Gemmata obscuriglobus: one gene and its partner. The protein of the gene in region 1 interacts with the protein of each later gene in a pairwise test. Links are inferred from orthologs where the notes say so. Each region holds a gene or a part of one and is shown on either strand. Other genes may lie near its edges. The genes, in order: lpdA and odhB.

Region 1 (11,124 bases):
GACATCACCCGCACGCTCCGCAGCCCGTTCGGCACCTCGCCGAGCCGCCGCAACAAGTTAGAGCGGATCGGGTACGACTTCGAGAAGCTGTACGCGGTGGTCCTGGCGGCGCAGAACGCCGCGCTGGCGGCGATCCGCCCGGGTGTGAAGGCGAAGGACGTGGACGCCGCGGCCCGCAAGGTGTTCGCGAACGCCCGGTTCGACAAGTACCCGGACCTGAAGCTCGCCGACCACTTCACGCACGGCCTCGGGCACGGGATCGGGCTCGAGATCCACGAGGCCCCGAAGATCCGGGCGAACTCCGAGGACGTGCTCGAGTCCGGCATGGTGGTCACCATCGAGCCGGGCATCTACATTCCGGGCTGGGGCGGCATCCGCATTGAGGACGACGTGCTCATCACCCACGACGGGTGCAAGCTCCTCACCACCCTGTCCCGCGAGCCCGCGACCCTCGCGGCGGGCTGACCGGTCGAGGCGCCGGCTGCCGCGCGGCCGCCCCGCTCATACACTGTTCCATCATTCACTCCCCGGCCCCGACCGGGGTTTCGCCATATTTGAGGGTTACGTGGTGGCCGACGATCAACGGGACGCCCCCCGGCCGTTCGATGTGCGCACGGTCGAGTACCTCCTGAAACTGATGACCGAGCACGACCTGGCTGAGGTCGATCTGAAAGAAGGCGAGCACCGCATCCGGCTCCGCAAGGGCGGCGCCGTGATCGGGTACGCGCCCGCCCCGGCACCAGCACCGGCACGGCTGCCGGCCCCGGCGGCGCCCGTTGCGGCGCCCCCCGGAGCAGCGCTGCCTGCGCCCGCCGCGGCGCCGACTTCAACCCCGGCGCCCGCCAAGAACCTGATCGAAATCAAGTCGCAGATGGTCGGCACGTTCTACTCCAAGCCCGACCCCAAGAAGCCCGATTTCGTCGCGCTGGGCGCGAAGGTCACGCCGAAAACGGTCGTCTGCACGATCGAGGCGATGAAGCTGTACAACGAGGTTACCGCGGACTGCGCCGGCACCATCGCCGAGGTGTGCAAACAGAGCGGCGATTTCGTCGAGTTCGGCACCGTCCTGTTCCGGGTGGACCCCTCCTAAAAATCCACATGCGGAGTGCGGAATTCGGAATGCGAAATTGAAGGCGAGAAGACCCGTTCTTCCCTTCATTTTTCATTCCGCGTTCCGCACTCCGCATTCCGCATTGGTGAAGCATGTTTAATAGGATTCTTGTCGCGAACCGGGGCGAAATCGCGCTGCGGGTGATCCGGGCGTGCCACGACCTGGGCATCGAAGCGGTGGCGGTGTACTCGGAAGCGGACCGCGGCGCGCCGTGGCTCGACTTCGCCGACCAGGCGGTGTGCATCGGCCCGGCGGTGTCGGCGCAGAGCTACCTCAACATCCCGCGCATCATCGCCACCGCCGAGAAGACCGGGGCGCAGGCGATCCACCCCGGGTACGGGTTCCTGTCCGAGAACAGCAAGTTCGCCGAGCAGTGCCGGGACTCCGGCATCGAGTTCATCGGGCCGCCGGTCGGGGCGATGGACCGGCTGGGCAACAAGGACAAGTCGAAGACGGTCGCGCGGGCCGCGAAGGTGCCCACGGTGCCCGGCAGCGACGGGTTGGTAGAGACCGAGGAGCAGGCGAAGAAGTTCGCCAACATGGTCGGTTACCCGGTGCTGGTGAAGGCGTCGGCGGGGGGCGGCGGGCGCGGGATGCGCGTGGCCCGCGATGACGCCTCGCTGGCGACCGGGCTCTCGGCGGCGCGGGCCGAGGCCGAGGCCGCGTTCAAGGACGGGAGCGTGTTCCTGGAGAAGTACCTGGACCGCCCGCGGCACGTCGAGGTGCAGCTCATCGGCGACCAGCACGGGAACGTGATCCACCTGTTCGAGCGGGACTGCTCGCTCCAGCGGCGGCACCAGAAGCTGGTAGAGGAGTCGCCGTCGCCGAACCTGCCGGACAGCGTCCGGCAGGAGATGTGCGCCGCGGCGGTGCGGCTGGCGAAGGAGGCGGGGTACTACAACGCGGGGACGTGCGAGTTCCTCGTGGACCAGCAGAACAACTACTACTTCATCGAGGTGAACGCCCGCGTGCAGGTGGAGCACCCGGTCACGGAACTGGTGACGGGCGTGGACGTGATCCGCGAGCAGATTCGGGTCGCGGCGGGCGAAAAACTGCGGTACGAGCAGAAGGACGTTCAGCAGCGCGGGCACGCGATCGAGGTGCGTATCAACGCCGAGGACCCGGCCCACGACTTCCGCCCCAGCGCGGGGACCGTGAAGACGTGGCGACCACCGGGCGGCCCGGGAGTGCGGATCGATTCGCACGTGTGCGCCGGCTACCGGGTGCCGCCGAACTACGACAGCATGGTGGCGAAGCTGCTCGTCCACCAGCCGACGCGGGCGGAGGCGTTCGCGGTCATGCGGCGGTGCCTGCGGGAGTTCGTGGTGGAGGGCATCCACACGACGATCCCGATCCTGAAAACCATCTTCGACAACGAAGACTTCATCGCGGGCAACGTGGACACGACGTACATCGAGCGCGTGATGATGCCCCCCAAGGTCAGTTAAACGATAGCGGCGCGTACGCGGTGGCCGGCCCCAATCGGCCGCCGCGCACGTGCCGTCGTCCGGCTCCTCTCCCACTCAGCCGAAGTACCGTTTCTCATTGCGTAACGCGCGGCACTGCTTCACAATCAGTCAGCGATGGTCCCCGACCGTGTGACGAGGTGAAGTCCCGCCGTGGCGGTTTGCCCCATGCTCCTCTTGGTGTTTCTCCCCACGCTGGCTCTGCCGTTCTGCCGTCCCGTGGTGCCCACTCCCCCGATGGCATCGGTCCCCCCGGCCGCCGGGCTGAATTGCGTTCCTGGAACCAGTAGGTGGCAGTTTGAGGCACAAGAGTAACCGGGCCACCGGATCGTTCCAAACCGTGAAGGGCGGTCGGTCGATCGATAAAGAACAGACGCAAAGGTAGCGGCGTTTGTCAGTACCGCGGCGCTGGTGCCGTAGTTCGTCCGGAGTTGCCCATGCCCATTACGATTAACTGTAAGTGCGGAAAAATCTTACGCGTGCCCGATGCGTCCGCGGGCAAGCGGGCTAAGTGCCCCGTTTGCAACTCCGTTTTCACCGTACCCGAGCCCGAGCCAGTGCTGGAAATCGTTGAGGTTCTGGATGTCGCGGAGGTCGTGCCGCCCCCGCTGCCGCCCGAACCGGAACAGCCGCCGGCGGTTCCCAGACCGTCCGGGTATCGCAAGCCACAACTCGAAGACGACGAAGAGGACAAAAGCACCTACGGCTTGGCCGAGTCGGAACCGACCAGTTCCGCCCTCGACCGCGACGGTAACGCGCGCCAGAAGGGCACGAAGGGGCTTCCGAATTTTAACAAAGGTCGCAAGAACTACGGCTGACGTTATTCCCTCACTCACCGATTCGAATGCCCATTACTTTTGACTGCGCGTGCGGTCGGCACTTCAGCGTGTCCGACGAGTACGCGGGGAAACGCACCAAATGCCCGTCGTGCGCCGCGCCGCTCACGGTGCCGGCGCCGGAAGTGGCGGCCCTCGCACCGGCGTCCGAGGAGGAGGCCGCGTACCGGGCGCTGATGGACAGCCCCGAACCGGAGCCGGCAAACGCGCCGGCCTGGAGCGCTCCGCGTCCGGAACCGGACGAGCCGGCTCCGAAGCCCAAACCCAAAATCCCGGCTCTTGAGAAGCGCCGGTCCGTTCCGTCGGCCCCGCGGGCGGACGACTACGACCCGCCCCCGTCGCGCGGCGGCGGGATTCACATCTCCTCCGGCGTGCTCGGCGGGTGTGGGATGATGCTGGGCGCGGTGGTGTGGTTCGGGCTGGGCTGGGCCGCCGGGGTCATCTACTTCTACCCGCCGGTCCTGTTCGTGTTCGGACTGGTGGCCGTGGTCCGCGGGCTGCTCGGTCACTCCGAGGACTGACCGCACCGGCGCCGGGCGCCGCCCATACAATTCCGGTAAGGCGAGCGGGGGGCGTATGCCCCCTGTTTGCGTTTTCACGGAGAACCGAACATGTCCGACGTTCGTGAAACGGCGCTCCTCGTTATCGGCGGCGGCCCCGGCGGGTACCCCGCCGCCCTGCACGCGGCCGATAGCGGCATCAAGGTCACGCTGGTGGACGAAGGCGCGAAGCTCGGCGGCGTGTGCCTGAACCGCGGGTGCATCCCCAGCAAAGCGCTGCTGCACACGGCCAAGATCATTCGCGAAGCGCACGAAATGGCCGCTTACGGAGTCACGTTCGGCGAACCGAAACTCGACCTCGCCAAGCTACGCGACTTCGTGCAGGCGAAGGTGGTCGGCAAGCTCACCGGCGGCATCGGGCAGCTCACGAAAGGCCGCGGGGTCGACGTGGTGAAGGGCCGCGCGGTCTTCACCTCCCCCAACACGGTGGAGGTGACCGGCGACCAGCCCCAGACCATCAAGTTCCAGAACTGCATCATCGCGACCGGGTCGCTGCCGGCGATCCCGAAACAGTGGCAGATCAACGACGACCGCGTGATGGACAGCACCGGCGCCCTGCTACTGCCGGACGTGCCCAAGAAGCTGCTCGTCATCGGCGGCGGTTACATTGGGCTGGAGATCGGCAGCGTGTACGCGGCGCTGGGGAGCAAGGTCACGGTGGTGGAGGCGCTCGAACGCCTCCTGTTCATGGCCGATAAGGACCTGGTCGATCCGCTGGAGCGGAAGCTCAAGACCGAGTTCGAGGCGATCTACACGTCCACGAAGGTGATGGGGCTGGAAGCCACGCCCGAAGGGATCGTGGTGAAGCTCGAAGGGGCCGGCGCGCCCGCGTCGCTCACCTTCGACCGCGTGTTGATTTCCGTGGGCCGGCGGCCGAACTCCGCGGGGCTGGGGCTCGACAAGGCCGGGGTGAACGTGACCGACCGGGGGTTCATCCCGATCGACAAACAGCGCCGCACCAACGTGCCGCACATTTTCGCGATCGGCGACGTGGGCGAGGAGCCCGGCCTCGCGCACAAAGCGACGGCAGAGGCACGAGTTGCGGTGGAAGTGCTCCACGGCGAGCCGGCCGAATGGAACCCGCGGGCCATTCCCGCTGTCATCTTCACAGACCCCGAAATCGCCTGGGCCGGGATCACCCAGAAGGAAGCGGAAGAGAAGAAGGTTCCGCACGAGGTGCTCACGTTCCCGTGGGCGGCGAGCGGCCGGGCCGTGAGCATCGCGCGCACGGAGGGCCGCACGAAGATGATCGTCGATCCGGAAACCAAGCGGGTGCTGGGGGTCGGGATCGTCGGGGCGGGGGCCGGCGAGATGATCGCCGAAGGGGTGCTCGCCATCGAGATGGGCGCGGTGGCGCGGGACGTGTTAGAGAGTATTCACCCGCACCCGACGCTCAGCGAGACGGTGATGGAGAGCGCCGAACTGGCCTACGGGGCCGCGACCCACGTCGCGAAGCCGCGCAAGGCGGCGAAGTAACGTACTCCATGGCGGGCGGGACAATTGCTCTCGCCCGCCGGAGCGAGAGGGACGAATGACCGAGGCCGACTGGTGGGCGACATCGTACCCCGACAAACTGCTGAACTGGCTCTTTTACACCGCGCAGGCGTCCGAGCGCAAGTTCCGGCTGTTCTCGCTCGCGTGCTGCCGCCAGGTGGGCGACCTGCTCGCCGACAGCGCGTTCCCGCAACTCCTGGTTTTGATGGAGGTTCTGGCCGACGACCCGGTTGACGCGGCGAAGATCGAGCGGCTCCGGCGTGCCGGCCGGGACAACCTGTACTCGGTCAGTTCCGCCCACCGGACCCCGAAGTGGCACGCGCGGAACGCCGCGCTGTGCGGAACCGGTGCGCTGTGGGAGGGCCGCGGGTGGCAGTCGCGGCCGGCGTACTGGGAATACGTGTACCAGAATTCGGAAGGCGGCTGGCTGCTCGGCCCGTTCCCGCACGTCGTCTCGGAGGCCGTGTTCTGCGCTCACCCGCGGAGCGAACAGGCCGAAGCGCTGGCGCACCAGTTGCGAGTGATCCGCGACCTGTTCGGGCCGCTCCCGTTCCGGGACATAACCGTACCCCAGGCGTGGCTCACGTCCGACGTGCTGGCGCTGGCCCGCGGCATCTACGACGAGCACGCGTTCGAGCGGATGCCGATTCTGGCCGACGCGCTCCAGGAAGCGGGCTGCGACAACGACGACATCCTGGACCACTGCCGCCACGAGCCGTTCTTCGTCGGCGGTGACGCGCCCAAGCACCGCTCGGCCGCGTCCGGCCACGTGCGCGGGTGCTGGGTCATCGACCTTCTATTGCGCCGCCCGTGGCGATCCGCCCGTCCGCACCCGCGGAGGTGAGCTGGTAGAATGCTCCCGAACCCTCTGGGAACAGGAGCAACCCATGCCGACGCCGCTCGCGGGATACACTCCGTACAAGAACCTGCCCCCACTCGCCGGGCTTTGTACCGTTGAAGAAGCGGCCAAGCCCGGGTTGTCGGTGGAGGAGTGCGTTCGGCGGCTGAAGCGGTTCCACTACTGTTTTAAGCGACTGCATCAGATCCTGACGGCCCGCATCACCGCGGAGCCGATCTACGAACTCAAAACCGGTTTCGCTCACCACGCCTACCTCTGCGCCGAACACGTCACCGCGCTGCGCACGCGCATCGGCGAGATGCGCGAACCGCCACTGGGACTCGAAGACGTGCCGCACCCGGCACTGGAAGTCTTCTTCGATGAGATCCTGTGCGCGCCAACGACGGAGGAGTTGGTGAGTGGGCACGGGGCGGCGGTGTACGCGCTCTGGAACGCCATCGCACAATATGAGGCGGACACCAACCCGCTCACGGACGCCCCGTCTCGCCGCCTGCTTCGCTTTGCTCGGATCGAAGTTGACGACATGATGAATTGGGGCAGTCTGGCCCTCAATGGAATTGCAGATCCCGAGAACGAAGCACAGCGCCTGGAGTGGTGCCGTTACCTCGGTCGGCTGCTCGAAGCGGCAGGCGGCCTCGACGGTTCACAAGAACCCACCCCCCAGCCCCCTCCCCGCAGGGAGGGGGAACAAGAAGGAGCACCGACTTACTCTCCCTCCCTGCGGGGAGGGGGCTGGGGGGCAGGGCCGCCGCGCCGTTATTCCGCAACACCCTACCAGTACGACCCGGTCCCGAAGCGCGATGAGCGGTTCACCGATCCGTGGAACCAGGGCGTGAACGCGGAAGCGTTCCTCTACAACGAGGCGTACCCGGCCCGCGCCAAGGCGCTGATGATGCTCTACAAGCGCCTGCGCGAGATCGATGTGCCCGAGATGATGGCGAGCATCATCGCCCAGACGCCGGGCAAGCCGTGGGGGTACTACCGCGACATGTCGCGCCAGTTGTGGGACGAGGCCCGGCACGCGATGATGGGCGAAGTCGGGTTCGTCGCGCTCGGCGTCGACTGGACGAAGGCCAAGATCACGTTCAACTGGTCGCACCGGCTCAACACCGAATGCACCCCGATGGAGCGGCACGGGGTGCTGTACTTCATCGAGCAGGGGCTGATGCCGCGCACCGGCAAGCGGTACGAGTTCGAGGTGGGACAGGCGTCCGGGCTGCCGCTCATCGCCACCATTCAGGACTTCGACTGGGCGGACGAGGTGCTGCACTCGCAGATCGGCCGGTCGTGGTACGTGCCGCAGTTCGGTAGCCTACGCGAGGCGCTCGACTACGGCGACGCGGCGTGGTCGAAGGTGCTGAGCAACTGGGCCACCGTAAAGGAACAGGGACTGACGCAGCACGAAAACTGGTGGCCCGCGGTGTACCGCATGGCGTGCGCCGCGGACGGCACGGAGCCGGACCCGCAGGCGCTCGCGTTCGCCGAAACCTACGAGGCGAAGCGCGCCGACCTCCAGCGGATCGCCGCGGAGTAGCTGCGTTCGCTGCTCAAGAGACAGGTTCGGGAGAATTCCTGCGCGCCAGCGCCATCCCAGCGAGCAGCAAGAACACCGCGCCGATTCCCGCGGCCATGCCGAACAGTACCGGGCCGACGCCCGCCACCGTGATCGCATGCCCCGCGAGCAGGTGCCCGATCGGGGCGCTGCCGCTCAGCGTCATGGCCCAGACCGCCATGACTCGGCCCCGCACCTCGTCCGGCACCGCGAGTTGGAGCGTTGACTGCGCGGTGGAAAGGAACAGGATCATCCCGAACCCGACCGCCGCGCAACACCCGCACGCGAGCCCGATTACCTGGGCGAAACCCAAGCCCGCCATGCCCGCGGCGCACGCCGCCGCGCCCGTGATCAGGAACGCGCCGCGCCGAGATACGCTGCCGAACGTCGCGGTGGCGAGCGCCGCCCCCAGCGCCCCCGCCCCGAGCGAACTCAGCAGTAAGCTGTATGCCTCCTCCTTCAGCCCAAGCTGGAGTCGGGTGTACGCGGGCAGGACGGTAATCACCGGCCACCCGAACGCGCTGAGCGCGAACGTGAACAGCACCACCGCGCCGAGCGCCGGGTGCTCGCGCAGGTAGAGGACGCCGGCGAGAGGCGAAGCCGCCGGCTTCTCGTGCCGCCGCGGCTCCGGAATGCGCCGCAGCGCCCGCAACACCGCCAGGAAGCTCAGCGCGTTCAGCGCGAAGCACGTGGTCGCGCCGATCGTGACACCGCTCGCCCCTTCGGGTAAATGCGGCGCGACCTTGCCCGCCGCAACGAACAGAAACCCCGCGATCGCAGGCCCGATCGCGCGGGCGGAGTTGAACACCAGCGAGTTCAGCCCCACCGCGTTGATCAGGTCTTCTTTGGGCACGAGGTCCGGGACGAACGCCAAACGGGCAGGGAAATCGACCGCCTGGATCACCCCGTTGAACCCGATCAGCGCCAGCACGAGGTACGGCGTAGCCACCCCGGTCCCGACCAGCACGGTAAGAACGACCGCGTTCACCAGGAACGCGGTCTGCGTGAAGAGTACGAGCGTGCGCTTCGGATAGCGGTCGGCGAGCGCACCGCCCCACGCACCGAACGCGAGGGTCGGACCGACCTGGGCCACCAGCAGCCACGACGGCCAGCGCGGGTCGCCGGTGCGGTCGTACATGAGCCACATGAGCGCCGCGGACTGCATCCACGTGCCGACGAACGACACGATCTGCCCCGCGAAGTAGCGGCGGTAGTTGCGGTGCCGCAGCGAGCGGAACGTGGTGTCCCGGAGCGTCGCCAGCATTCGTCGTCCGGTGCGCGAAAGGGCCATCGGGGTTGGTTTACGGAAGTGCGGGCCGCGCGTTGCGCCTGGAACTGGTCGCGCGGCTCGACGCGGTCACGAACGCCGTGACTCAAACCAGTTTCCCGGCGGGCGGCAGACGGTCTCGCACCGGCGTGTGCTCACCTTGCGAGGCAATCCGCGGGTCACCTGACGGCTTTTAACGGGGCGCGCCCGGGCCGTCGCGGTATCCTGAACGCACACAACCGCTACAGGAGTGCCTCCCGATGTCCGAACCGATAGACCGCCGCACGTTCGCGGCGCTGACCGCGACCGTCGTGCTCGGTCGCGAAGCCCTGAGCGCCGACACACCGGCGGAGGTGGCGCCGCTGCCGCACGCCAAGGCCACCGAGGCGCCCTTCACCCGCGACTACCCCAAGCCGGGGTTTAACCCGGCGTGGCGCCGGCCGCAAATCAACAAACTCATGGTGCAGGACTTCGTCATCTTCGCGCACACCGACATCGCGATGGTGAAGAAGCTCCTCGACCGCGAGCCCGCGCTGGCGAACGCGTTCATGGACTGGGGCGGGGGCGACTGGGAGAGCGGGCTCGGCGCCGCGGCGCACATGGGCAACCGCGAGATGGTCGCGCTGCTCCTCGAGCGCGGCGCTCGGATGGACATCTTCTGCGCCACGATGATGGGGCAGCTCGAGGCGGTGAAGGCGTTCCTCACGCTCCAGCCGAAGCTGATCGACGCGAAGGGGCCGCACGGGTTCAGCCTGCACTTCCACGCGCAGCTCGCCGGTCCCGATGCGGACAGGATGGTGGATTACCTGCAATCGGTGAAGAAGATCGAGCTGAAGCCCAACCCGTTCCTGAACATGAAAAAGGGCGGGGACAAAAAGTAACGCCCGCGTTCGCCCGGGCGGCGGTCACTCGCTCGGGATCGGCCAGACGTACCCGAGCCGGTGGACCACCTTCCGCACCGCCGCAAGGTCGCTCTCGCGGACGATCAACCGGTCCCCGGCGACGAAACACTTCCCTTTCAGTTGCCGGTCGTTCGCCAGTTCGGCCGCCACGTGCGCGCTCGCGCACGCGATGATCCGGGCCGGGCCGTCGTCCCGGATCTGCTCGGCCTTATGCTGCAAATCGGCCAGGAACGTTTCCACGGTCGCGGGCACCGGTTCCGCCGACCGCGTCGCCAGGAACTCGCGCAGCTCCTCGATCCGGCCGCCCTGTTCGACCACGCTCACGATCTTCGCCGCCGACAGCTTCCACACCGCCGGCGAGGTCGAGTCGGCGAACCGCTCCAGCGTCAGCCGATCGGCGGCCGACGGTGTATGGGTGGCGACCACGTCCAGGTTCGCCAGCACGCGGACGGCGTCCGTCTTCTGCGGGGCCGCGGGCTGGTACGCCTTCACTTGGCCGAGCACCCACGCCCCGAGCGGGTTGATGCGCACGTACAGCAGGCCGTCGTAGCGGCTGAAACAGGACAGGTCGTCCGCGCCCCACCGCCCCCAGAAGTCCCCGCGCGCCCCTTGGGGCGGCACGTAAGCCACGTCGAGCAGCCCGACGGTGGCGGCGTACTCGAACAGGAGGGCCAGCACGAACCGCCCCTGAAGTTGCTCCCAGGAGTGCTCGTCGTCGTACCCCAGGCTGCCGTACTCCGCGTCGGTGATGTACAATTTCCAGGCGTCCCGCTCCCCGACGAGCGAGAACCCGCGCTCGGTCGCGCGCATGAAGCGCCAGAGGTCGTCGATCGCGAACCACGCGTCGGGCTGGCAGTCCTTGAGCACCGCGAACACGGCCTTCCGGCGGGTCGCTGCCGCGGTCAGGCTCGCGCGCCCCTGCCCCTTGACGGCCTCGACCCGCGCGAACTCGTCGAACAGCCGGTTCTTCTCCCACGCGGCCCACACCTTACCCAGCACCTCGGACGGTTCGCGGTTCAGAGCCGTCCGGCCGGCGGGTGTGAGCTTCAGGACGCCGCTGCGCTTCTCGGCGAGCCC
Region 2 (11,179 bases), 8.0 Mb from region 1 along the record:
GATCGCCACCATCACCCCGCTCAGCCCCAACCCGATCGGAGCGACGGCCAGGTTCTTGCCCAACAGGATCTCGCGCCGCGGAGCGGGGGACAGCACGTACGCCCGGAACCCGGCGCGGTCGTAACCGAACTGGTTTCCCACGAGTTGGAGCCCGCACAGCACCAGCACCAGCACCCCGCCCCCGAGGACCAGCAGCGGGCGGTACTCGCTCGGCACCACCGCCCGAGAACTCATCGCGCCGCCGAGCGATACACACAACAGGATCAGCGGCGTCAGAATGGCCATCTTCACCTCGGGCGCCCGCAGCAGCCCCCGGAACGCCGCGGTGGCGACCGCCGATGCGTGCTCGGAAACCCACGGGAACCGCCACTCCGTCAGCCGCAGCCGGTTTGGGTCGGCGGGCGCCGGCCGGGCCACCTCCGTCCGCCGCGATCCGGTGAACGCTCCCGTGTAGAGCCGGAGCGTTGTCCGGTACGCGCGTCGCAGGCTCACGCCCCCAATCAGCCCTAACCCGGCCGTCCCAAGAAGGGCCGGCGCCACGGCACCGTGACCGAGATCCGCCGCCCCGAGTGCCAGCCAACCCGGCGGGAACACGGTGCAAACGGTCCGAACCACGCCGGCCGTGCGGTCCCGCGACTCGCGCCTCTTTTCGTCACGCTTCTGTTTCTGTTCAACCTCCCACTGCGCTCGTTCTTCCGGCGTCAGATCGGGCTTGGGCTGAGGCTGGTTCCGCTGATCCGCGGCCCCAGTTCGATCGGCCCAGGGGCGCGTCACGTTCAGCATGTTCGGCACTTGAGCCAGCATGATAAACCCGGCGGTCAGGGCCATGACGATCGTCCGCCGCCGGCGCGGGTTCACCATCAGCGCCGCGAGCCAGCCCTGAAACTGGTACGTGACCGCCGTCACCGCCAGGACGAACGCGGCGAGCAGTGGCAACGCCAGCAGCGCGGCCAGTGACCCGGCGCACACCTGACCGAGGATCAGCCCGACCATACCGGGCACGAACACGACCAGGTTTACGCTGAACAGTGAGCTAAGGTAGTTGATCAGGAAGGCTCCGGCCGGGGACACCGGCAGGTGGAGCACCCGGTCGAGCACCACCCCTTCGGCGCGCTGGAGGTCACTCAGAAGGCCGATCACCCAGAAGAACAGGAAAACGGCCCCCGCCCCGGCCCACACGACCAACCGCACCGCCGGGGACGCAGAAGGCAGCGTCTGAAACCCGACGAAAAACCCGGCCACGAACAGACCGAGCGCGGCGCACAGCGCAAGCGCCGCGAACACGAAGAAGATGACCAGGTTGATCGGGCCGGCCTTCCGGAACTGGTTCACCCGCAGCCGCCAGCGGAGCCACAGGAACGCGCGAAACTGCTCGGTGTTCACTGGGCAACCTCCAGCCAGGCGAGTTTCGGCGCCGCAACCGCGTCCGCACCGGCCAGTTGGATGAACCGGTTCTCCAGCGTGTCGCCCTGGCGGATCAACTCCAAAGACGCCTGCTCGACCAGCCGACCGCCCGCAATGATCCCCACGTGCGTGCAGAGCCGCTCCACGATCTCCAGAACGTGCGAGGTCAGGAACACCGTCGAGCCGCGGGCCACGAACCCGGCCAGTAAGTCGCGGATCACCCGAGAGGTGATCGCGTCCACCCCCTCGAACGGTTCGTCCAGGAACAGCAGGTCCGGGTTCGGCAGCAGTGCCGCGGCCAGCGCGAGCTTCTTCTTCATCCCGTGCGAGTATTCAAGGGAGAGCTTCGTCCCCTCGTCGGCCAGCCCCAGCAGGTCGAGCAGTTCGTCGGCCCGGGCGCGGACCGTGGCCCGGGGCATCAGGTGCATCCGGCCGACGAACGTCAGGTACTCGCGGGCGGTCAGGTTGTCGAACAGGGACAGGTTCTCGGCGATCACCCCGATGTGCCGCCGCGCGTCGAGCGCCTGCACGTGGTCACTCATGTCCCGGCCGAGCACGCGCACGGAGCCCGCGCTCGGGGCGAGCAAACCGGTGAGCATCTTGATGGTCGTCGACTTACCGGCGCCGTTCGGTCCCAGGAACCCGTAGAAGGTTCCGCCTTCCACCCGCAAGTCGAGGCCGTCCACGGCACGAAAATCGCCGAAGTCACGGGCCAGTCGATGGGTCTCTATGGCCAGGCTCATGTTTCCCCCGGTTAAACGGCGCGATACCGCCGAACGGTTCAACAGTGTCTTCGCCAGCGGTCCCAGTTTATCAGCAACGCAGACGGGGAATCGGTCCGACCGGGCACGGCCTCAGCAAAACGGCGACGGGAAGCGGCCCTTTCACGGCGCTCACGAGTCGGGCACCATCGACAACGGGCTCGAATGGCGACGAAAGTTGGCACCGGCGCGCAAGAAACGGCACGGGGACTCGTCGGTATAATGGTTGCAGGCCGCCTGCCTTGTCCGGGGCGCGCGCGCCGCTATCAGTAACTTTACCTCTCCCTCCTGCCGCCCGTGCGTGCCCACCGGAGCTTGTAATGTTCAGCGAGAACGGCGAATACGTCGAAGCACAGTTCCGCCGGTGGCAGCAAGACAAGAACTCGGTCGACCAGACGTGGCAGGCGTTCTTCGCGGGAATGCAGTTCGCCGGCACGCTCCCCGGCGGGGCCGCGCCGGCCGGCGGAAGTGGAAGCGGGGCCGCGAGTTCGGCCGACCTTCGGGTGCAAACGGGCGTCACGCGGCTCGTGTTCTGGTACCGACAGGCCGGACACCTCCAGGCCGACGTGAACCCGCTCGCCAGTGACCCGCCCCCGCCCTGCCCCCTTCTCAAACTCGAGAACTTCGGGCTCTCGGAAGCCGACCTCGATCGCACCATCGACGGCAGCATGTACTACGGGCTGAACGGCCCGGCCACCCTTCGCGACCTGCTCACCACCCTCAAAGCCACCTACTGCGGCACCACCGGCATCGAGTACATGCACATCGACTCGCTCGACGTGCGCTCCTGGATCGCCTCCCGGCTGGAACCGACCTGCAACCGGCCGATGCTGAAGCTGCGGCAGAAGTACCGCATCCTGCTCACCCTGCACCAGGCCGAGCTGTTCGAGAAGTTCCTGCACACCAAGTACGTGGGCCAGAAGCGGTTCTCGCTCGAGGGCGGCGAGACCCTCATCCCGGTGCTCGACGCGATCATCGAGAAGGGGCCGTCGCTCGGGGTGAAAGAGGTGGTCATCGGGATGGCCCACCGCGGCCGCCTGAACGTGCTCGCCAACACGCTGCACAAGCCGTTCAGCGAGATCTTCAACGAGTTCGAGGACAACTACCTCCCGCTCTCGACGCACGACGGCGACGGCGACGTGAAGTACCACCTCGGGTTCTCGGCGGACGTCGAGACGGCCGACGGCGGTACGGTCCACCTCTCCGTCACCCCCAACCCGAGCCACCTGGAGATCGTGAACCCGGTGGTCGAGGGCCGGGTGCGGGCCAAGCAGCGCAGGCACGGCGACAAGGAGCGCGTCACCGGCGTGCCCGTGCTCATCCACGGCGACGCGGCGTTCGCGGGCCAGGGCGTCATCATGGAGACGTTCAACCTGATGAACCTCGCCGGGTACCGCACCGGCGGCACCATCCACGTCGTGGTGAACAACCAGATCGGGTTCACCACCAACCCGCGCGACAGCCGCAGCACGCAGTACTGCACCGACATCGCGAAGTTCATCCAGGCGCCCATCCTGCACGTCAACGCGGAGGACCCGGAGGCGTGCGTCGCCGCCGCGGAGTTCGCGCTGGAGTTCCGCCAGCAGTTCAAGTGCGACGTGGTGATCGACCTCGTGTGCTACCGCCGGTGGGGGCACAACGAGGGCGACAACCCGGGCTACACGCAGCCCCTCCAGGCCAAGGTGATCGCGCAGAAGAAGCCGCTCTCGACCATCTACGCGGCGAAGCTCGCCGGCGCCACCGAGGACCCGAGCGTCACGGAGGCCGTGGTCGCGGACATCGTGCGCGAGTTCGACCAGAAGCTCTCCGAGTCCCTGCGCGACGCCGAGGCGGTCGCCGCGGCGTACCGCAGCCAGCTCGAGGCGGCGCACCAGCAGGTCAAGGAGATGGTGAAGAAGGGCGAGACCAAGAAGCGCGGGATGGAGGGCTTCTCCGGGCGCTGGAAGGGGTTCACCAACCGCTACTCGCACGACCCGGTCGCCACCGGCATCGGGGACGCCGTTCTGGACCGCATCGGGACCGCCCTCGGCACGTTCCCGGACGGGTTCACCGTCCACCCGAACCTGTTGAAGATCCTGCTCACCCGGTCCGAGAACATCAAGAAGCGGGGCAGCGTCGATTGGGGGACGGGCGAGGCGCTCGCGATCGGCTCGCTCGTGCTGGAAGGCGTCCCCGTGCGGCTCAGCGGTCAGGACAGCCGCCGCGGGACGTTCACGCAGCGGCACGCGGTGGTGGTCGATTACGAGACCGGGTACGACTACTACCCGCTCACGACCCTCGACCCGAAGCAGGCGCCGTTCGACGTGATCGACAGCTCGCTGTCGGAAGCCGCGGTGATGGGTTTCGAGTTCGGGTACTCGCTCGACGATCCCGAATCGCTGGTGATGTGGGAGGCGCAGTTCGGCGACTTCGCCAACGGCGCCCAGGTCATCATCGACCAGTTCCTCACGTCCTGCGAGTCGAAGTGGAACCGGTCCAGCGGCCTGGTGCTGCTGCTCCCCCACGCCTACGAGGGCCAGGGGCCGGAACACTCTTCCGCGCGCCTGGAGCGGTTCCTCCAGATGTGCGCCGAGGACAACATCCAGGTCGCGTACCCGACCACCCCGGCGCAGTACTTCCACCTCCTCCGGCGGCAGGTGAAACGGGGCTTCCGCAAGCCGCTCGTGGTGATGACGCCCAAGAGTCTCCTGCGCCTGCCCGCGGCCGTGTCGCCGGTGAGCGAGTTCGCCGGAAGCACCCACTTCCGCGAGGTGCTCGACGACGACCGGAGGGGGTCGCAGGGGGAACCCGCGGGGGGTTCCCCCTCGCACGAAGGCAGCGCGGACCTCGTCACCCGCGTGCTGGTATGTTCGGGCAAGGTCTACTACGACCTCGTGAAAAAGCGTGAGGAGCTGAAAACGCAGGCGGTCGCGATCCTGCGACTGGAACAACTGTACCCGTGGCCGGAGGCACAGCTCTCCGCGGCGCTGAGCAAGTACCGCCGCGCCCGCGAGTTCCTCTGGGTGCAGGAAGAGTCCCAGAACATGGGCGGCTGGTCGTTCGTGGAGCCGCGGCTGCGGGCCATGAGCTTCCCGTTCGAGTACGTCGGCCGCGACGCCAGCGCCAGCCCCGCCACCGGCTCGCACCACGTTCACGAGCTGGAGCAGAAGCTGCTTGTCGACGCGGCGTTCGCGCCGACGCCGTCGGGGCCGATCGGGCCGGGCTGGGTCGGGTGGAAGACCGCCGCGACCACGATCAACGGCGCGCACGCGAACGGGCACACCGGCGCCGCCGAAGACAAGACCGCGATAACCGGCGTGAAAGCCGGCGCGCCGGGGGCCTGAGTAAAATTGGTAGCGGGTGAGCGTGCGCCGCGCCCACGGATGCGTCCGTGGGCGTCTTCATACAGGGGTCGCGAATGGCAATCGAGCAGGTGGTGATGCCGAAGGGCGGCGAATCGATCTCCGAGGGCACACTGAACCGCTGGTTCAAGCCGGACGGGGCGTTCGTGAAGGCCGACGAGCCGCTCTTCGAGATGGGCACCGACAAGGCTTCTCAGGAAGTGGTCGCCCCGGCCGCCGGGGTGGTCAAGCACCTGGTGAAAGAGGGCGAGACGCTCCCGGTCGGCGCCGCCGTCGCCCAGATCGACACCGACGCGAAGGCGCCCGCGGCCGGGGCAGCCCCCGCGCCGGCGAAACCGCAAGCGGCCGCGGCGGCGCCCGTGTCCAAAGACGGGGCAATCCCGTCGCCGGCAGCGGCGCGCGTGCTGGCCGAGGCGGGCGTGAGCGCCGCGGACGTGAAGGGGACGGGGCCGAACGGGCGCATCCTGAAAGAAGACGCCGTCGCGGCCACGACCGCCAAGGCGCCCGATACGAACGGCCGGACCGCGGCGGAAGCGAAGCCGGCTCCGGCCGCCCCCAGCGCGCCCCCGCGGGCGCCGGGCGAGCGCGTCACGCGCGAGCCGATGTCGAAGATCCGCAAGACCATCGCCAACCGGCTGCTCGACAGCCAAAACACCACGGCCACGTTGACCACGTTCAACGAGGCCGACATGACCGCGATTCAAGACCTTCGCGCGAAGTACAACGACAAGTTCGAGAAGAAGTTCGGGGTGAAGCTCGGGTTCATGTCGGTGTTCGCCAAGGCAGCGGTGGAGGCGCTGAAGTCGTTCCCACTCGTGAACGCCCGCATCGACGGGGACCAGATCGTCCACCAGCACTTCTACGATATCGGCGTCGCGGTCAGCACCGAGAAGGGGCTGATGGTGCCGGTGATCCGCGACGTGGACAAGCTGGGGTTCGCCGACATCGAGAAGTCGATCGCGGCCGTGGCGAAGAAGGCCCGCGACGGCAAAATCACCTACGCCGACCTCGAAGGCGGCACGTTCACCATCACGAACGGCGGCATCTTCGGGTCGATGATGAGCACGCCGATCCTGAACCCGCCGCAGGTGGCGATTCTGGGCATGCACAGCATCCAGAAGCGCGCCGTCGTGGTGAACGATCAGGTCGTGGTCCGGCCGATGATGTACCTGGCGCTCAGCTACGACCACCGGCTGATCGACGGCCGCGAAGCGGTGCAGTTCCTCGTGCGCATCAAGGACTGCGTGGAGAACCCGGAACGCATCCTGTTTGAAGTTTGAAATCCAGATTGGCCACAAAAAAGCACAAAGGGCACAAAAGTAAGCGAAGAGAGAGAAACGGTCTCTCTCTGTCTTGGTTTCCTTTTGTGCCCTTTGTGCTTTTTTGTGGCCATCAATCTTTTTGTTGGGGCATTCGATGGCGGACAGCTACGACCTCGTGGTGATCGGCGGCGGACCCGGCGGGTACATGGCGGCCATTCGGGCGGCGCAGCTCGGGCTCAAGACCGCGTGCGTCGAGAAGCGGTCGAACAAGGCGCTCGGCGGAACGTGCCTCAACGTCGGCTGCATCCCGTCGAAGGCGCTGCTCGACTCGTCGGAGGCCTACGAACACACGCTGCACAAGCTCGCGCGGCACGGGGTGAAGGTCGGGAGCGTCGCGCTCGACCTCGACACCATGCTCAAGCGCAAGGACAAGGTCGTCGGCGACCTCACCGGCGGGGTCACGTTCCTGTTCAAGAAGTATGGCGTCACACCCGTTTACGGCTCGGGCAAGCTGTTGAAGGGCAACAAGGTCGAGGTAACTGCCGCGGACGGCGCGAAGAGCACGCTCGAAGCGAAGAACGTGCTGCTCGCCACCGGCAGCGAGAGCATCGAACTCCCGTTCCTGAAGTTCGACGGGAAGTACGTCGTCGGCAGCACCGAGGCGCTGAACTTCAACCCGGTGCCCAAGCACCTCATCATCGTCGGCGGCGGGTACATCGGGCTGGAACTCGGCTCGGTCTGGAAAAGACTCGGGGCGAAGGTCACGGTCATCGAGTTCCTGCCGCGCATCCTCGCGATCAGCGACGGCGAGATCGCGAACGAGGTCCACAAACTGCTCGTGAAGCAGGGGTTCGAGTTCCACCTCGAAACGAAGGTGACCGGCGCGAAGGTCGAGGGCGACTCGGTCACCGTGACCGCGCAGGGCAAGGACGGCAAGGAGATCAAGGTCACCGGCGACCGGGTGCTGGTGTCCGTCGGGCGGCGGCCGTACACCGCGGGGCTCGGCCTGGACGAAGCCGGCGTGAAGTACGACCCCAAGAGCGGCCGCGTCGAGATCGACGCGCACTACCGCACCAACGTCCCCGGGGTGTACGCGATCGGCGACCTCGTCACCGGCCCGATGCTCGCCCACAAGGCGAGCGAGGAGGGCGTGGTGTTCGCCGAGACGCTCGCCGGGATGAAGCCGCACGTCAACTACGACGCGATCCCGAGCGTCATCTACACCTGGCCGGAAGTGGCCAGCGTGGGCCTCACCGAAGAGCAGTTGAAGGAAAAGGGCGTCGAGTACCGGGTGGGCAAGTTCAAGTTCGCCGCGACCGGGCGGGCGCAGGCGATGGACGAGCGCGACGGCTTCGTGAAGGTGCTCGCCGACGCGAAGACCGACCGCGTGCTCGGCGTTCACATCCTCGGCCCGCGGGCGTCCGACCTGATCGCCGAGTGCGTGACGATTATGGAGTACAAGGGCAGCGCGGAGGACATCGCCCGCTGCACGCACGCGCACCCGACCCTGAGCGAGGCCGTTGGAGAGGCCGCGCGGATGGCGTGGGCCGGCAAGCCGCTGAACTCGTGAGGCCGCGGCGATGACGGAAGAGGAGTGGTTGTCGGCACAAAACCCACTTAACCTCCTCATGTACGCACGTCGGAACGGTCCGACGCTGCAAACCAAAATGGGCCAGCGGAAATTCCGGCTGTTCGCGGTCGGTTGTGTGCGCAGGATTTGGCCGTCAATCGGTCAAATCGCCCAACAGCGAGCAGTCGAAGTTGCAGAGCAGTTTGCCGACGGTATTGGAACGACAGATGATTTTTTGTGGAACGCCTGGGTGATGGCCGGACAGTCACTCGCCAAATCGGACCCAAAGCCGCTGCACGACATCCTGTTCGGTGTTTGCAGCGGCAAGGTGTGGGAAGCAGTAAAAGTCTGGCGGTTAACGTCCACGGCACCGTTCAACTCCGCGCGGGGCAACAAGCCAACAGAAGAGAAACGGCAACTCGCGGCGCTCACACGTTGTGTTTTCGGCAACCCGTTCCGCCCGGTTGCATTCGCCCCCGCCTGGCGCACGTCAACCGCCGTTACGCTCGCACAGGGCATTTACGACGACCGCGCGTTCGACCGAATGCCGATCCTCGCCGACGCGCTTCAGGACGCGGGTTGCGACAACGACGACATCCTGAACCACTGCCGCGCCGACACGGTTCACGCTCGCGGGTGCTGGGTTGTGGATTTGGTGTTGGGGAAACGTTGAGGCGAACGGCGCGTGTGGCGAAGAACCCACCCCCAACCCCTCCCTGCAGGGAGGGGAGTTCTGCAAAACACGCCCAACGTGTCTGATCCGCAAATCATTTCTCAAGGGGTTTGCTCCCCTCCCTGCAGGGAGGGGTTGGGGGTGGGTTCTCCGCGATTCGATTCCCTCTCCCTATTCGAGAAAGGAACAGGGGAGGGATACGAATGCGCCCGGCCGAGATCTTTCGCTTCTGTCCGCGGTGCGGCCACCCGCGCCCGGACGCCAACGTCGGGCACACCCCGCTCCAGTGCCCGGGGTGCGGGTTCACGTTCTTCTTCAACCCCACCGTCGCGGGCGCGGCGTTCATCTTCCGGTCAGATGGCCAGATTTTGCTCATCCGCCGCGAGAAAGATCCCGCCGCCGGGAAGTTCGGCGTGCCCGGCGGGTTCCTCGATTTCGGCGAGTCGGCCGAAGAGGGCACCCGGCGCGAGGTCCGCGAGGAAGTCGGGCTCGAACTGCACAACCTGCGGTTCGTCACCTCGTTCCCCAACCTCTACCCCTACCGCGAGGTGCTCTACCCGGTCGTGGACCTATACTTTTCGGCGGAAGCGGTCGATCCCGAACGCGCCGCCGCCCTGGACGCGGTCCGCAGCATCGAATGGCGCCGCCTGGGTGACGTACCGGACGAGGAAATGGCCTTCGATTCCCTTCGCGTCGCGCTCCGCGCGCTGCGGGCCGCAAATCCCGATCTCCGGTAGCCGCTGGTTTCTACCGCCGCGATGAGTTAGGATGATCCTGCGCTGCCATTTCTCGCTCATGTATTGTTGTCGACGTCGTGCTGGTTCGCCGCGGGAGTGCCGAATGTCCGTGTCGTACACGTGTACCAACCCCGCGTGCGGGGTCGTGCTGAAAACCTCCAGCCGGATCGCGGTCGGCAAGTCCGTGAACTGCCCCAAGTGCGGCCAAGCGTTCGTCCCGGAACCCGGCGGCGCGGCCGCCGGCACGCTCAAGCTCGTGGACGAGCCGAAGAAGCCCGAGCCGCCGAAGCCCAAACCGTTCGTCGACGACGACGAGGACGCCGAATCGGTCAAAAAGGGGTACGGCGTCATCGCCGAGACCGAGGCGGAAAAGGAACAGGCAGAGCGGAACAAGCCGTCGTTCAACGAGATCCAGGACAAGCACAAGAAGAGCGCCCGCGGCCCGGCCATGTCGCTGCTGGTCATGCCCAGCAACCTGCTCACGCTCGCGGGGTTGGCCACCGGCATCATCGGGCTGTTCATCCTTGTTGCGGGCGCCTTCCCGCTCATTTTCAACGACGCCCCGCCGGGCGAAGAGGAAACCGAAGAGGCCATCATCCAGATGACCATCGGGGTCACCGCCTTCTTCTGGGGGGCGATGCTGTGCTTCTGCGCCAGTCAGATGCAAGAGCTGGCGTCGTACCCGTGGGCCATGGTCGGGGCGGTCATGGGCATCGTCCCGTTCCTGGTCGGCATCTACGCGATCGTGATGCTCCAGAACCCCGAAGTGAAAGCCGGCTTCGAAGAAGTCGAAGGGTCCACCGACGAGGAAGAGGCGGACGGCAAGAAAGACGATGATGACGACGAAGACGAGGACGAGGACGACGAGGACGACCGGAAAAAGAAGCGGGGCGGGCAAAAGTTCGCGAAGGGTGACAAGAGGATGCGTTCGTGAGCGGGACCGGGAACAGCGATCCGCAGGGGCACGAACGAATGGTCGCAGCAAGTGACACCGACACGGACCTCCTCCGCCGGTTTCAGGCGGGCGACTCCGGGGCGCTGGAAGCCCTGTTCGCCCGTTACGAGGAGCCGGTGTTCCGCTTCCTGATCGGCGTACTCAAGGACCACCACGCGGCCGAGGACGCGCTCCAGGAAACGTTCGTCCAGGCGCTCCGGAACCTCGACGCGGTCGCGGCCGACACGTTCCGCGGGTGGCTGTTCACGATCGCCTACCGGCAGGCCATGCTGCTCAAGCGCAAGGCCAAGCGCGTCCCGACGCAGGCCGACCCGCTGGTCCTGCTCGGGCTGGTCGGCGACGGGCCGGCCGATCAGCGGGCCGACACCGCGGACGACGCCCGTCGGGTCCGCGAATTGCTTACGCTGCTACCCGGACCCCAGCGCGAAGTGATTCTGGCACGGGTCCTGGATGGTAAGACGTTCCGCGAAGTGGCG

Evidence for each region.
Region 2: the proteins of lpdA (region 1) and odhB interact in binary tests that used the Escherichia coli proteins (3 or more experiments, as listed by UniProt). The link is inferred for Gemmata obscuriglobus from one-to-one orthologs.

What each region holds. Positions count from the first base shown.
Region 1 is NZ_CP042911.1:8,067,576-8,078,699, forward strand. What follows is about bases 3,427-6,236. They hold lpdA (dihydrolipoyl dehydrogenase), read left to right. Parts: upstream 3,427-4,024; coding sequence 4,025-5,449; downstream 5,450-6,236. Other genes in these bases: GobsT_RS33445 (hypothetical protein), read left to right, coding at 3,427-3,934; GobsT_RS40185 (hypothetical protein), read left to right, coding at 5,505-6,236. In the rest of the region: GobsT_RS33425 (M24 family metallopeptidase), read left to right, coding at 1-465; GobsT_RS33430 (acetyl-CoA carboxylase biotin carboxyl carrier protein), read left to right, coding at 569-1,090; accC (acetyl-CoA carboxylase biotin carboxylase subunit), read left to right, coding at 1,204-2,559; GobsT_RS38465 (hypothetical protein), read left to right, coding at 3,135-3,395; more of GobsT_RS33445, read left to right, coding at 3,422-3,426; more of GobsT_RS40185, read left to right, coding at 6,237-6,311; GobsT_RS33460 (hypothetical protein), read left to right, coding at 6,355-7,860; GobsT_RS33465 (MFS transporter), read right to left, coding at 7,874-9,142; GobsT_RS33470 (hypothetical protein), read left to right, coding at 9,604-10,026; GobsT_RS33475 (hypothetical protein), read right to left, coding at 10,051-11,124. UniProt on the Escherichia coli protein: Lipoamide dehydrogenase is a component of the glycine cleavage system as well as of the alpha-ketoacid dehydrogenase complexes.
Region 2 is NZ_CP042911.1:107,821-118,999, reverse strand. The notes cover bases 4,810-7,674. They hold odhB (2-oxoglutarate dehydrogenase complex dihydrolipoyllysine-residue succinyltransferase), read left to right. Parts: upstream 4,810-5,562; coding sequence 5,563-6,786; downstream 6,787-7,674. Other genes in these bases: lpdA (dihydrolipoyl dehydrogenase), read left to right, coding at 6,923-7,674; GobsT_RS00590 (2-oxoglutarate dehydrogenase E1 component), read left to right, coding at 4,810-5,488. Also shown: GobsT_RS00600 (hypothetical protein), read right to left, coding at 1-1,383; GobsT_RS00595 (ABC transporter ATP-binding protein), read right to left, coding at 1,380-2,147; more of GobsT_RS00590, read left to right, coding at 2,486-4,809; more of lpdA, read left to right, coding at 7,675-8,338; GobsT_RS39235 (hypothetical protein), read left to right, coding at 8,349-9,011; GobsT_RS00570 (NUDIX hydrolase), read left to right, coding at 9,215-9,748; GobsT_RS37380 (hypothetical protein), read left to right, coding at 9,852-10,682; GobsT_RS00560 (RNA polymerase sigma factor), read left to right, coding at 10,721-11,179. UniProt on the Escherichia coli protein: E2 component of the 2-oxoglutarate dehydrogenase (OGDH) complex which catalyzes the second step in the conversion of 2-oxoglutarate to succinyl-CoA and CO(2).